Regions from separate parts of the Streptomyces violaceoruber genome, predicted to be linked through region 1. Evidence: riboswitches for the same ligand, from Rfam matches in the RefSeq annotation. Region 1 holds a riboswitch; each other region holds the start of a gene.
The links. Region 1 has a riboswitch for cyclic di-AMP ahead of R2E43_RS04580 (M23 family metallopeptidase). Riboswitches for the same ligand answer to the same signal wherever they lie in the genome.
Positions count from the first base shown of each region.

Region 2: another riboswitch for cyclic di-AMP. It lies ahead of R2E43_RS15525 (transglycosylase SLT domain-containing protein); the one in region 1 lies ahead of R2E43_RS04580 (M23 family metallopeptidase).
Region 3: another riboswitch for cyclic di-AMP. It lies ahead of R2E43_RS17875 (M23 family metallopeptidase); the one in region 1 lies ahead of R2E43_RS04580 (M23 family metallopeptidase).
Region 4: another riboswitch for cyclic di-AMP. It lies ahead of R2E43_RS09425 (M23 family metallopeptidase); the one in region 1 lies ahead of R2E43_RS04580 (M23 family metallopeptidase).

Region 1 covers NZ_CP137734.1:969,532-972,731, forward strand. Annotated here, with positions in the region: gene R2E43_RS04575 (SGNH/GDSL hydrolase family protein) at 1-710, opposite strand, end outside; gene R2E43_RS04580 (M23 family metallopeptidase) at 954-1,892, opposite strand; cyclic di-AMP (ydaO/yuaA leader) riboswitch at 1,895-2,054, opposite strand; gene R2E43_RS04585 (tyrosine-protein phosphatase) at 2,479-3,200, shown strand, end outside.
Region 2 covers NZ_CP137734.1:3,522,293-3,525,492, reverse strand. Annotated here, with positions in the region: gene fahA (fumarylacetoacetase) at 1-94, opposite strand, end outside; gene R2E43_RS15530 (HAD family hydrolase) at 548-1,357, shown strand; gene R2E43_RS15525 (transglycosylase SLT domain-containing protein) at 1,381-1,872, opposite strand; cyclic di-AMP (ydaO/yuaA leader) riboswitch at 1,877-2,042, opposite strand; gene R2E43_RS15520 (polyprenyl synthetase family protein) at 2,727-3,200, shown strand, end outside.
Region 3 covers NZ_CP137734.1:4,013,689-4,016,888, reverse strand. Annotated here, with positions in the region: gene R2E43_RS17880 (PP2C family protein-serine/threonine phosphatase) at 1-1,220, shown strand, start outside; cyclic di-AMP (ydaO/yuaA leader) riboswitch at 1,445-1,602, shown strand; gene R2E43_RS17875 (M23 family metallopeptidase) at 1,613-2,656, shown strand; gene R2E43_RS17870 (aldo/keto reductase) at 2,795-3,200, shown strand, end outside.
Region 4 covers NZ_CP137734.1:2,181,127-2,184,326, forward strand. Annotated here, with positions in the region: gene R2E43_RS09420 (GntR family transcriptional regulator) at 1-506, opposite strand, end outside; gene R2E43_RS09425 (M23 family metallopeptidase) at 627-1,391, opposite strand; cyclic di-AMP (ydaO/yuaA leader) riboswitch at 1,404-1,568, opposite strand; gene R2E43_RS09430 (M16 family metallopeptidase) at 1,760-3,148, opposite strand; gene R2E43_RS09435 (M16 family metallopeptidase) at 3,145-3,200, opposite strand, start outside.

The sequences.
Region 1 (3,200 bases):
GACTCGCCCCGCAGCCGGCGCCCGATCCACGGCACCAGGTACTCGCGCGCCCAGTGCACGTCGTCGCGCCGGACGTCGAGCGTGCCGCGCGGCGGCAGGGGCGGCCAGGGCTGGTCAGGGTCGGCCGGGACGCGCAGGCCCAGGGCCTGCCCCGCGCGCAGCGCCACCCGGGTGTGCCCCTCCGGCGACAGGTGCAGCCGGTCGGCGTCCCACGCCCTGCGGTCCTGGACGCTCCGCAGCGACCACAGGTCGAGGACCGGGCAGCCGTAGCGGTCGGCGATGGCGCGGACGTGCCCGTTGTACGTGGCGATCTTGCCGCGCAGGTGCTTGAGGACGGGTACCCCCCGGGTGTCGAACCCGGTGGTTACCAGGACGGTTCCGGCCGCGGCGGTCAGCGCGGCCACCGCCAGCTCGAACCGCTCGGCGACCTCGTCGGGATCGGTGCCGGGCCGGATGATGTCGTTGCCGCCCGCCGCGAACGAGACGAGGTCGGGCGCGAGTCCGACGACCCGCGGGACCTGTTCCGCCACGATCTGGTCGAGGAGCCTGCCGCGCACGGCGAGGTTCGTGTACGTGAAGTCGCCCTCGGGGCGCCGGTCCGCGAGCAGTACGGCGAGCCGGTCGGCCCAGCCGACGAACGCCCCGTCGGGGCCGGGGTCGCCGACGCCCTCGGTGAAGCTGTCCCCCACCGCCACGTACGACCCGATCACTGCTCTGCTGTCACTCTTCGAATCGTCTGCCACATCGGCCCATGATTCACCTTGGAATGTGACCTACGCGACCGTAGGAAGGGATTGACGGGCGGTGAGAAAGGCCACGCCTAAAGTATTCGTCAATTCCGGAATACGGCGAGGGGCCTGTACGGCGCGCGCACCGGGTCCGGACACGCCGAAGGCCGGACCCGGGGATCGGGGTCCGGCCTTCGGTGCGCGGGGGCCGCGCGGAACCGGTCGTCAGACGGAGACGCCGTGCGAGCGCAGGAACGCCAGCGGGTCGATGTCCGAGCCGTAGTCCGGCGTGGTGCGGATCTCGAAGTGCAGGTGCGGGCCGGTCACGTTGCCGGTGGCACCCGAGAGGCCGACCTGCTGACCCGCCGTCACCGACTGACCGGTGGAGACGGAGAGCGAGGAGAGGTGGGCGTACTGGGCGTAGTGGCCGTCGGCGAGCTGGATGACGACCTGGTTGCCGTACGCGCCGCCCCAGCCGGCGGAGACGACGGTGCCCGCGCCGACGGCCTTGAGGGAGGTGCCGGTCGGGACGACGAAGTCGGTGCCGGTGTGGTAGCCGCTGGACCACATGCTGCCGGACTGGTGGTACGGGGTGCCGACGGTGCCGCCCGCGACGGGGGAGGTGTAGCCGCTGGTGGTGCCCGTGGACTGGCTGCCGGTGTCCGAGGAGGAGGCCTTCTCGGCGTCCGTCGACTTCTGGGCCGGCTTCGCGGCGGTCTTCTCCGCAGGCTTCTCGGCGGACTTCTGCGCGGGCTTCTGCGACTGCGCGGAGGACGGCGCCGACGGCTTGGCGGCCTGGCCGTCGATCGAGAGCTTGAGACCGGGGTGGATCAGCGACGGGTCGGAACCGACGGCCTCGCGGTTGTCCGCGTAGAGCTTCTTCCAGCCGCCGTCGACGTCCTGCTCGTCGGCGATCTTCGAGAGGTAGTCGCCGCTCTTCACGGTGTAGGTGCGCGAGTCGGAGTTCTTCTCGGCGGCGGCCTTCTTGGCGGACGCCGGAACGGACTGCACGGCCTGCTCGGAAACGGAGTGCGCGGGAGCGGCGTTGGCGGCGGCGGCACCCATCAGCGGGAGCGCGAGCGCGGCGCCACCGGTCCCGGCGACGGCGATGGTGCGGGTCAGGCGCATGGCCCTGGTACGGCGGTGCTTACCCTTCGCGGGCATGGTGAATTCCTCTCCGGCGCCTGCGAGGTGAGCTGTCGGGTGCGGGCTGGAGATGCCCGGCCGCGCCGGAGCGCGGCTTTACCCCAAGCCGTTCCGGGAACCGGAACAGGCAGTTCTACCTGTGGGTCCCCCGCTCCTGCCGTGTACGGGTGGTCGATGAGTGCGGGCTCCGGTCGGCGGCAGGATTAGGCGTCCGTCCGGATCGGTGGTGAACGTAAGGGACCAAGACGCACAGGGACAAGCGAAGGGTTCCCCCGGCAGGTGTTCCGATTGATCCTTTACGGGAATATCCGGTAACCCTGCGTCGATTTCCGTCGCGCGCTTTTGCTTAAAGCCCCTTGAGAAACAGTTGAATTACGTGAACATGACGGGCAACGCACGGTCACGGATATGACGCTGCTCACGCGCCTCACCTTCACCCTCCGCCATTTCAGGGCCAGTTGTTATTAAGCCACCAATTCGGACAGAAGGCTCTAATCGGCCCGGAATATCCCTCGGGGCTCCATTTCGCGCCCGGGTGATGCCGTATCGTCGGGTGGAGCCCGCCGGCGAGCAGCGGCGGCGGGGCGGAGTGGGAGGAGCCCCCGTGACGCAGCAGGTCCCGTCGACCGAACCCGAGCTGACCGGCGTGCGCAACTTCCGGGACGTGGGCGGACTGCCGACCGTGGACGGGCGGCGGGTGCGGCAGGGGGTGCTGTTCCGCAGCGGTCACCTGGCTCACGCCACCGGGGAGGACGCCGCGTTCCTGGCCTCGCTGGGCCTGCACACGATCTTCGACTTCCGCAACGCGGCCGACCAGAAGCTCGAGGGCCCGGACGTCGACCTGCCGGGCGTGCGCAATGTGAACCTGCCGCTGAGCGACCCGGCCGACGGCGCCGAGTTCTGGAAGATGGTCCGTGACGGCGACCTCGACCAGCTGCGCGAGATCCTGGCCGACGGCAAGGCCGCGGACCGGATGATCGGCTCCTACCGCGCGATCGTCACGGAGCGCACCGCGGAGCACTCCCGCATCCTGCACGCGCTCGCCGAGGACAGCGTCCCGGCCCTGATGCACTGCGCCGCCGGAAAGGACCGCGCGGGCCTGTCGATCGCCGTCACGCTGCTCGCCCTGGGTGTCGAGCGCGAGGCCGTCGTCGAGGACTACCTGAAGTCGAACGCCGCGCACCGCCGCTACAAGGTGCGCCGCAGCGGTTCCGCGGCCTCGGCCTACTCCCCCGAGGTCATGGAGCTGCTCAGCCCTCTGTTCGACGCGCGCGCCGAGTACCTGGCGGCGGCCTTCGAGACCGTCGAGGAGACGTGGGGCGGCGT
Region 2 (3,200 bases), 2.6 Mb from region 1:
CCGTCCGGTCGAGCGAGCCGGGGATCGAGAACACGCCGTACGGAAGGTTGTGCGGGCCGAAGGGGTCGCCCTCGGGGACATCGAAGGGGGGCATCGGGTGCTGCCTCGCTTTCGTGCTCGCCATGTGCGCCGTGCGCGCCGTGTGTGCCGTTGTGTGACGGCGGTTGTACTGAGTGTGTCAAGTGTGCCGGGGTGCGGTGTATGCCGTTGTGTCACGTGATCGGGGTGCGTCACGTGACGCACGCGGTCGGGCCACACGTTACGGGTGACGTGCCGCTCTTGGGCAGTGCCGCCGAAGGCGGCGGCGGCCGGTCCGGGTTCGGGGGCGGAAGGCACCGCCGCGAGCGCCCGGAGGGCAGGTGGCGTGCCATGCCGCCGCCAACCGGTGCACAGGCCCCGAACCGGCTTTAGCCGATGATGTGTCAGGTTTCGGACATCATCGGGCGTCGTCGTGCAACGCCGTGCGGGTTCGAGCGCACTCGCTACGCCCTCGTTCGGAAGCGGTCACGGGTGAGTCCGACGGGTGCCGTGTCCGTATTCTCTGATCATGGACCGCACCGCATATTCACTCGTCGCCACCGACCTGGACGGCACGCTGCTCCGAGGCGACGACACCGTCTCCGACCGGTCGCTGGCCGCGCTGGCACGGGTAGCCGGGGCGGGTGCGCGCCACCTGGTGGTGACGGGGCGCCCGGCCCCCCGGGTGCGCCCGCTGCTCGACCGGCTCGGCTGCACGGGACTCGCAGTGTGCGGACAGGGTGCGCAGGTCTACGACGCCGGCGCGCACCGGATGCTGTGGTCGGTCACCCTGGACCGGGAGCTGGCCGAGACCGCGCTCGGCAAGATCGAGGCCGAGGTGGGCCAGGTGCACGCGGCCGTGGACCAGGACGGCGTCGACGGACTGACGCTCATCGAGCCGGACTACCTGATGCCCCACCCGACGCTGCCCGCGGTGCGCGTCGAGCGGCGGGCGCAGCTGTGGTCCACGCCGATCAGCAAGGTGCTGCTGCGCCACCCCGAGCTGACCGACGACGAACTGGCGGCGACGGCTCGCGCGGTGGTCGGCTCCCTCGCGACGGTCACCATGTCGGGGCCCGGCACGGTGGAGCTCCAGCCCTGCGGCATCACCAAGGCCACCGGTCTGGCGCTGGCCGCCGAGCACCTGGGTCTGGAGCGGCGGCGGACGATCGCCTTCGGGGACATGCCCAACGACATCCCGATGTTCCAGTGGGCGGCCCACGGTGTGGCCATGGCCGGCGCGCACCCCGAACTCAAGGCGGTGGCCGACGAGGTCACCACGACGAACGAGGACGACGGCGTGGCCGTCGTCCTCGAGCGGATCTTCGGTACCTCTTAGGCGAGGTTCGGGCGGCGTACGGCTCAGTACGCGCTGAAGACGTTGTCCATCGAGCCGTAGCGGTCGGCCGCGTAGTTGCAGGCGGCGGTGATGTTGGCGACCGGGTCGTACGGGTCCCAGGAGGTGCCCTCGACGTGGTAGGCCTGGAAGGTCGGGTCGATCACCTGGAGCAGACCCTTGGACGGGGTGCCGTTGATGGCGTTGATGTCCCAGTTGTTGATGGCGAGCGGGTTGCCGGAGGACTCACGCATGATGTTGCGGTGAATGCCCTCGTAGGTCCCGGGGATGCCGTGCTGGGCCATGATGTCGAGCGACTCGCGGATCCAGCCGTCGAGGTTGTCCGGGTAGGCCGTGGCCGCCGTGGTGGCGGTCGTGGCGGCGGCCGGGGTGGCCGCGGAGGCGGTGGTGGCGCCGATGAGCGGCAGCGCCAGCACCGCGGCACCGGTGCCGGCCACGGCGAGCTTGCGGGCGAGGCGGCTGGTGCGGGCGTGACGGTTCTGACCGTTGGCAGACATGCGGTGTCCCTCTCCTTACGCCTGCGAGGTGAGCTGTCGGGTTCGGGCGGGGAGGTGCCCGGCCGTGCCCTGACGGGTACGGCTTCACCCCGAGCCGCTCCGGTGGTGACCGGTGCGGCGACTTACCTGGGTCCCCCGCTCCTGCCTGCGAGTTTGTTGGATGGATGACTGTGCGACGGGCGGTGGCAGGATTCGGCGTCCACCCGACAGGCCGGGAACGTATGCGAGAGCACATGTCCGGAACAAGTGCAGGAATCACCCAACGTGCCTGTTGACCTTGTTCTGAGGCCTATGAGGCTCTTGATCCTTTGCTGCTGCCAATCCCCAACTGGCTTGCGGGGCAAAGGGAGGGCACAGGTTCCGGTCGGGTTGCCTGCGGGTCGCCCGGAGTGAGCCAACTCACTGGCTTCAACAAGCACGGCAAATGGGGCATTAACCCCAACTGGGCGCCAATGGGCTGCGGGTGGGGACGGCTTCGGGTGTCGGGCGGGGAGGGGTGGGAAGCGGGGAAGGGGAGAGGGCGGCGGAGGGGGAGCGAATAAGGAAGGGGTGGGCGTGTCGATCGGGTGACGTTCTCGAAGTGCGGGCCGTTGGGAGGAGTGATGGGGTCTTTGGTGGCGGCTCCGGCCCGTTCGCCCTCCGGCTCCGGCTCGTCCCCTCTGGCGATATCAATCAAAATCTGCTCATATCACCTGATCAAAAACATACCGTTCATGATCCGATACCGACCAGCCTGTAACGGTGGGCGCTAGCGGTGATCGAAACGTGACCGGATACGCTGACTTGAGTGGTGGCAGCGACCTATCGACAAACCAGGTAATCGCCAGTAGACACCAGCAGACAGGAGACCCCTCGTGACCGTCGTCGGGCCGTTCGGGCTGAGCGTGCGGGACCAGGCTCTGGAAGCCGATGTCCAGGCCGGATTGGTTGCTGTCGAGGAAGGGTTGCTTGAGGCAACCAAAAGCGAGGTGCCGTTCATCACGGAGGCCGCCCAGCACCTGGTGCGGGCCGGCGGGAAACGGTTCCGGCCGCTGCTGGTGATGCTCTCGGCCCAGTTCGGAGACCCCTACGCCCCCGGGATCGTGCCCTCGGCCGTGGTCGTGGAGCTGACCCACCTGGCCACGCTGTACCACGACGACGTGATGGACGAGGCCGCCGTGCGGCGCGGGGTGCCCAGTGCGAACACCCGCTGGGACAACTCGGTCGCGGTCCTCACCGGCGACTTCCTGTTCGCCCGTGCCTCCCAGATCCTCGCCGACCTCGGCCCCGAGGCGGTCCGTGTCCAGGCCCTCGCCTTCGAACGGCTGGTCACCGGTCAGATCCTGGAG
Region 3 (3,200 bases), 3.0 Mb from region 1:
TGGACGACGAGGGAGCGGCCGCCAGGGCCGGTGGCCGGCTCCCCGGCGACCCCGTGCCCGACCCGGGTCTCGGCCTCGGCGACGAGACGCCGCCCGTGCCGCCCTCCGGACCACCGCCCCGCCGGCGGGCCGGGCGGACCTTCGTGCACGCGCTCCCCGTGCTGCTGATCGTCGTCGCCATCCTGTACGACATCTTCACCCCGAGGTACTTCACCGCCGGGCCCCTCTACACGGCCGCGCCCCTGGTCGCCGCCCCGCTCTACTCGCGGCGCGGCACGGCGCTCACGGGTGTCGCCGTGGTCGTCGCGGTCATCGGACTGCAACTCGGCAAGGGCGTCATCCACTACGTCGACTCCCTCACCGAGCTGATCACCATCGCGACGGTCGCGGTGCTCGCCGTCCTCGTGAACGGCATGGTCCGCCGCAGCAGCGAGCGCCTCGTCTCCGTCCGGGAGATCGCCGAGGCCGCCCAGCGCGCGGTGCTGCCCCAGCCCGCCGAGCGGATCGCCGGCTTCGAGATCGCCGTGTGCTACGAGGCCGCGCAGGCCGACGCCTTCATCGGCGGCGACCTGTACGCCGTGCAGGACAGCGCCCGCGGCGTCCGGCTGATCGTCGGGGACGTGCGCGGCAAGGGCATGGGCGCGGTGGCCGCCGTCGCCGTCGTGATCGGCGCCTTCAGGGAGGCGGCCGAGCAGGAGGCGACACTGGAGGCGGTGGCGCAGCGCCTGGAGCGGGCGCTGGCGCGCGAGGGCACCCGGCGCGACGGGCTGGACGCCTTCGAGGGCTTCACCACCGCCGTCCTCGCCGAACTCCCGCACGGCGACGGCACCGTACGCATCGTCAACCGCGGCCATCCGCCGCCCCTGCTGCTCCACGGCGACGGGACCCTCGGCCCGCTGCCCGCCCACGAGTCGGCGCTGCCGCTCGGCATGGGCGAACTGGGCGTGTGGCCCGACCGGGCGGAGGAGGTCGCCTTCCCCGGCGGCGCCACGCTGCTGCTCTACACCGACGGACTGACCGAAGCCCGGGACGCGAAGGGCGAGTTCTACGATCCGCAGGCGCGGCTGGCCGGCCGCGTCTTCCCGCATCCGGCGACCCTGCTCGACACCCTCGCCGAGGACGTGCGCCGGCACTCCGGGGGCGGCATGGCGGACGACATGGCGCTGCTCGCCGTCCGGCGTCCCCGACGCGCCGACCATGATCATTGTGACGAGCCGTGACAGTGCGACCCCCCTCCGCATAACAACTGATACACCGTCAGAAGAAAGTGCCGTGAAGGGGAATACCGGAGCGGGGTCAACTCGCCCGGTTTTCACCGGCCGTGAGGTGTACGTCCCGGCGGTATTCGGTAATGATCAAGAGGAACGGCTTGGAATCGGAGCCTCGCGTCTATTAACGTTCGATAACGCAGCGCGGTCGTCCCAGCCGTCACAGAAGGCGGCTCCGTGCGCACGCGCCGAATCCCGCAAGGGAACCGGGGAACCACCACATTGGGGTGAATCGGGCGTATGCCGCCGTGGGAACACGGTCGGCAGGCACCCGTAGGAGACCTTCCTGCTCCGAACCCGTCAGCTAACCCGGTAGGCGAAAGGAAGGAAAGGAGTACGCCCACGTGGCGTCAAACCGGCCTGCCCCCGAGGCCCCGTCCGCGCCCAGTGGGCACGGCACCGACACCTTCGGCTACGACGGCTACCGCGCCGAAGAGGGTCCCTGGGAGGAGTGGAATCCCACCGCGGAATCCATCCGCCCCGTACGCGGCCGGCACCGCGTGGCCAAGCAGCGCGGCGGACTCGCCCGCAGCTCCACCGTCCTCGGCGTCGGTGTCATAGCCGCCGTCGGAGCGGGCGGCATGGCCAGCGCGCAGACCGGCAAGCCCCCGGTGTCCATCTCCATGCCGGACCTGCCGAACGTGGGCTCGCTCATGCCCGGCGGTGACGAGGAGCCGGAGCCCGAGGGTTCCGCCACCCCGCTCAGCGGCATCACCCAGGCGGTCGCCGCCGACAGCGCGGAGGGCCCCGACACCACCGGCGCCGGCGAGTCGCTGCGGGCCCGGATCATGGCGCAGGCCGAGCAGCAGCAGGCGCAGGTCGAGACCAAGGCCGCCGCCGAGGCCGCCGCCGCGGCGGAGAAGAAGGCCGCGGAAGCCGCCGCCAAGGCGGAGAAGGAGGCCGAGGAGAAGGCCGCCGCCGCCAAGAAGAAGGCGGCGGAGGAGGCCGCGAAGAAGGCCGAGGCCGAACGGCTCGCGAAGCTGGCCAAGCAGTACACGCTGCCGACCTCCTCGTACACGATCTCCTCCACGTTCAACCAGGCCGGCTCCCTCTGGTCCTCCGGTCACCACACCGGCCTCGACTTCGCCGCCCCCACGGGCACGCTGCTCAAGGCGGTGCACGGCGGCACCATCACGTCGGCCGGCTGGGACGGGTCGTACGGCTACAAGACGGTGCTCACCCTCGACGACGGCACCGAGCTCTGGTACGCGCACCAGTCCTCCATCAACGTCAGCGTCGGCCAGAAGGTCACCACCGGTGACGTCATCGGCCGCGTCGGCGCCACCGGCAACGTCACCGGCGCCCACCTCCACCTCGAGGTCCACACCGCCGGCGGCACCGGCATCGACCCGATGGCCTGGTTGCAGAGCAAGGGGCTCACCCCCTGATCCGCCCCGCCCACGACGCGCGCCCCGCTGATCCCCGGCGGTCCTGACGGCGACCCCCCGACGCCAGGGCTGCCGGTTTGCGGGGATTTTGCGCGCCTGCCGGAATCCCCCGCTCCGGCGCGGTCGTTGACTCCCTACATGACTTCTCTGCGCAAGCTCGGCTCCTCCGACCTCGAGGTCTTCCCCCTCGCCCTCGGCGGCAACGTCTTCGGCTGGACCGCCGACCGGGACCGGTCCTTCGCCGTCCTGGACGCCTACACGGCGGCCGGCGGCAACTTCGTCGACACCGCCGACTCCTACTCCGCCTGGGTCGACGGCAACAGCGGCGGCGAGTCCGAGACCGTCCTCGGCCAGTGGTTCGCGGCCCGCGGCAACCGTGACGACGTCGTCCTCGCCACCAAGGTCAGCCAGCACCCCGAGTACCCGGGCCTGTCCGCCGCGAACATCAAGGCCGCGGCCGACGCCTCGCTGCGCCGCCTGGGCACCGACCACATCGACCTGTACTACACCCACTTCGACAAGCCCGAAGTGCCGGTCGAGGAGA
Region 4 (3,200 bases), 1.2 Mb from region 1:
TGCTCCACCGGTCCGACCGGTGCCTCCACGACGTACATCCAGGCGATCTTGTGGCGGAGCTGGGTCAGCAGCGCGGTCAGGGAGGGGCTGTCCGCCGCCCTGGCGAGGGTCTCGTGGAACCAGCCGCCCAGGGAGCGCAGCTCGTCCACGGTGCCCCGCCCGGCCCGTTCCTGCCCCAGCCTGACCAGGCCGCGCAGCACCTTGAGGTGGGCGTCGGTGCGCCGCCGCGCGGCCCGGGAGGCACCGAGCGGCTCGAGGAGCGTGCGGGTCTCCAGCAGATCGGCGGCCTCCCGCCGGGTCGGTTCCGCGACGCACGCGCCCGCGTGCCGCCGGGTGACCACGAAGCCCTCCGCCTCCAGCGTGCGCAGGGCCTCTCGGACGGGGACGCGGGAGACGCCGTAGCGGCGGGCGAGGAGCTCCTCGGTGAGCCGGCTCCCGCGCCCGTGGACGCCGGTCACGATGTCGTCCCGAATCGCCGTGCACACCGAATGTGCCGGAATACGCATGACCGACCTCCGCCTTGATCCCCAGAAACGTCGACGATGGACGCGCTTTCAGCGACTCTAGGCCAATCAAGCCGGCATGGAATACAAAAAGCCCCGACCCGGGAAGCCGGGGCTTTTTCGTCAGACGTTCACTCCGTGGGAGCGGAGATAGGCGACGGGGTCCATGTCCGAGCCGTACTCGGGGCTCGTACGGGCCTCGAAGTGCAGGTGCGGTCCGGTGACGTTGCCGGTGGCACCCGAGACGCCGATCTGCTGGCCGGGCTCGACCGACTGGCCGACCGAGACGCCGATGGACGACAGGTGCCCGTACTGGGTGTACGTGCCGTCGTGCATCCTGATCACGACCTGGTTGCCGTACGCGCCGCCCCAGCCGGCCTCGACGACGGTGCCGACACCCACGGAGTGCACGGACGTGCCGCTGGAGGCGTGGAAGTCGATGCCGGTGTGGCTGCCCGAGGACCACAGGGAGCTGCCGGCCTGGTAGGCGGTCGAGACGTACGAGGCGGTGATCGGTGCGACGAAGGTGTTGAGGCGCTCGCGCTCCGCCTCCCGCGCGGCGCGCTCCTTGGCCTCGCGCGCCTCCTTGGCCGCCTCGGCCGCCCGCTCGCGGGCCGCCTCCCGAGCCGCCTCGCGGGCGGCGGCGTCCGCGGCCGCCTGCTTCTGGGCGAGGGCCTGGGCGTCGATCTCGTCGGCTATGGAGTCGCCGATGGTGACGACCGGGGTGAGCCCGGTCTGTTCCGCCTCGGGCTCGGCGGCGAGCGCCGGAGCCGCGAGGGTGCCGACCACACCGGTGGTGGCGAGTGCCGCGACTCCCGCCGCGCGGACGGTGGTGCGGTGCACCCGGCCGGGACGGCGGTGCTTCCCGGTGGCGCGCGTGAACGCCATGTAGAGGCTTGTCCTTTCCTTCCCTCTCGCCTACCGGGTTAGCTGACGGGTTCGGAGGTGGAAGGTCTCCTACGGACCCCCTCGCGGTGCGCGCGGGCGTCCGATTCACCCCAGGGACTGCGATGGGTCCCCGGCTCCCCTGGCTCGCGCCGTACGGGGACTCGGCGATGGCTGTCCGGTGCCGCGGGTGCGGCGCACTGCCTGACGAACAGCCCGGACGACGCTAAACGCGGCTGCGTTCAATCCTCAAACGCAACAGGCTTTTTGTAGCGCACGCCACAGGGCAGACGGGCAACCACTCCCCCAATCCGGACAAACGGCGGCCCCGGTGACACACCGGTCACCGGGGCCGCCGCGCGCGCGTGCCGCTACTCGGCCGCCACCACGGTGACTTCGCCGATGCCGAGGGCCTCGACGGGCTCCTTGATCTGCGCCGCGTCGCCGACGAGGACCGTCACGAGACGGTCCACCGGGAAGGCGTTCACGACCGCCGCGGTGGCCTCCACGGTGCCCGTGGCGGCCAGTTGACGGTAGAGCGTGGCCTGGAAGTCGTCGGGCAGGTGCTGCTCGACCTGGTCGGCCAGCGTGCTCGCCACGGCCGCCGCCGTCTCGTACTTCAGCGGCGCCACGCCCACCAGGTTCTGCACGGCCACGTCGCGCTCGGCGTCGGTGAGCCCCTCCGCCGCCAGCTTGCGCAGCACCGTCCACAGGTCCTCCAGGGCGGGACCGGTGTTGGGGGTGTCGACGGATCCGCTGATGGCGAGCATGGCGGCGCCCGTGCCGTCCGGCGCGGAGCGCAGGACCTGGCCGAACGCCCGCACACCGTAGGTGTAGCCCTTCTCCTCGCGCAGGACGCGGTCCAGGCGCGAGGTGAGGGTGCCGCCCAGGCAGTAGGTGCCGAGCACCTGCGCGGGCCACACGCGGTCGTGCCGGTCGGCGCCGGTGCGGCCGATCAGCAGCTGCGTCTGGACGGCGCCGGGACGGTCCACGATGACGACCCGGCCCCGGTCGTCGGCGGTCACCGGGGGCACCGGACGCGGCTCGGCGGCCGAGCCGGTCCACGCGCCCAGGGTGTCGGCGAGCAGCGCGTCCAGGTCGACGCCGGTGAGGTCGCCGACGACCACCGCGGTGGCCGTGGCGGGGCGGACGTGCCGCTCGTAGAAGGCGCGTACGGCCGCCGAGTCGATGGCCTCGACCGTCTCCTCGGTGCCCTGGCGCGGGCGCGACATGCGCGCGTCGGCCGGGAACAGCTCCTTGGAGAGTTCCTTGGCGGCACGCCGGGAGGGGTTGGCCAGCTCGTGCGGGATCTCGTCGAGCCGGTTGCGCACCAGTCGTTCGACCTCGCCGTCCGCGAAGGCGGGCGCCCTGAGGGCGTCGGCGAGCAGGCCGAGTGCCTTGCCGAGGCGCGAGGCGGGCACCTCCAGGCTCAGCCGGACGCCGGGGTGGTCGGCGTGCGCGTCCAGGGTGGCGCCGCAGCGCTCCAGCTCCGCGGCGAAGTCCTCGGCGGAGTGCTTGTCGGTGCCCTCGGAGAAGGCGCGCGCCATGATGGTGGCGACACCGTCGAGACCGGCCGGCTCGGCGTCCAGGGGGGCGTCGAGGAGCACCTCGACGGCGACGACCTGCTGGCCGGGGCGGTGGCAGCGCAGCACGGTGAGGCCGTTGTCGAGGCTGCCGCGCTCGGGAGCGGGGAACGCCCAGGGCTTGGGCTCGCCGGCCTGCGGCTGGGCGTGGAATTCCATGGTGGCGAGCTCGGTCACTTGGCCGCCTCCTCGTTCTCGTCGCTGGCGTCGGTCTCGTCGGCGGAGGCGG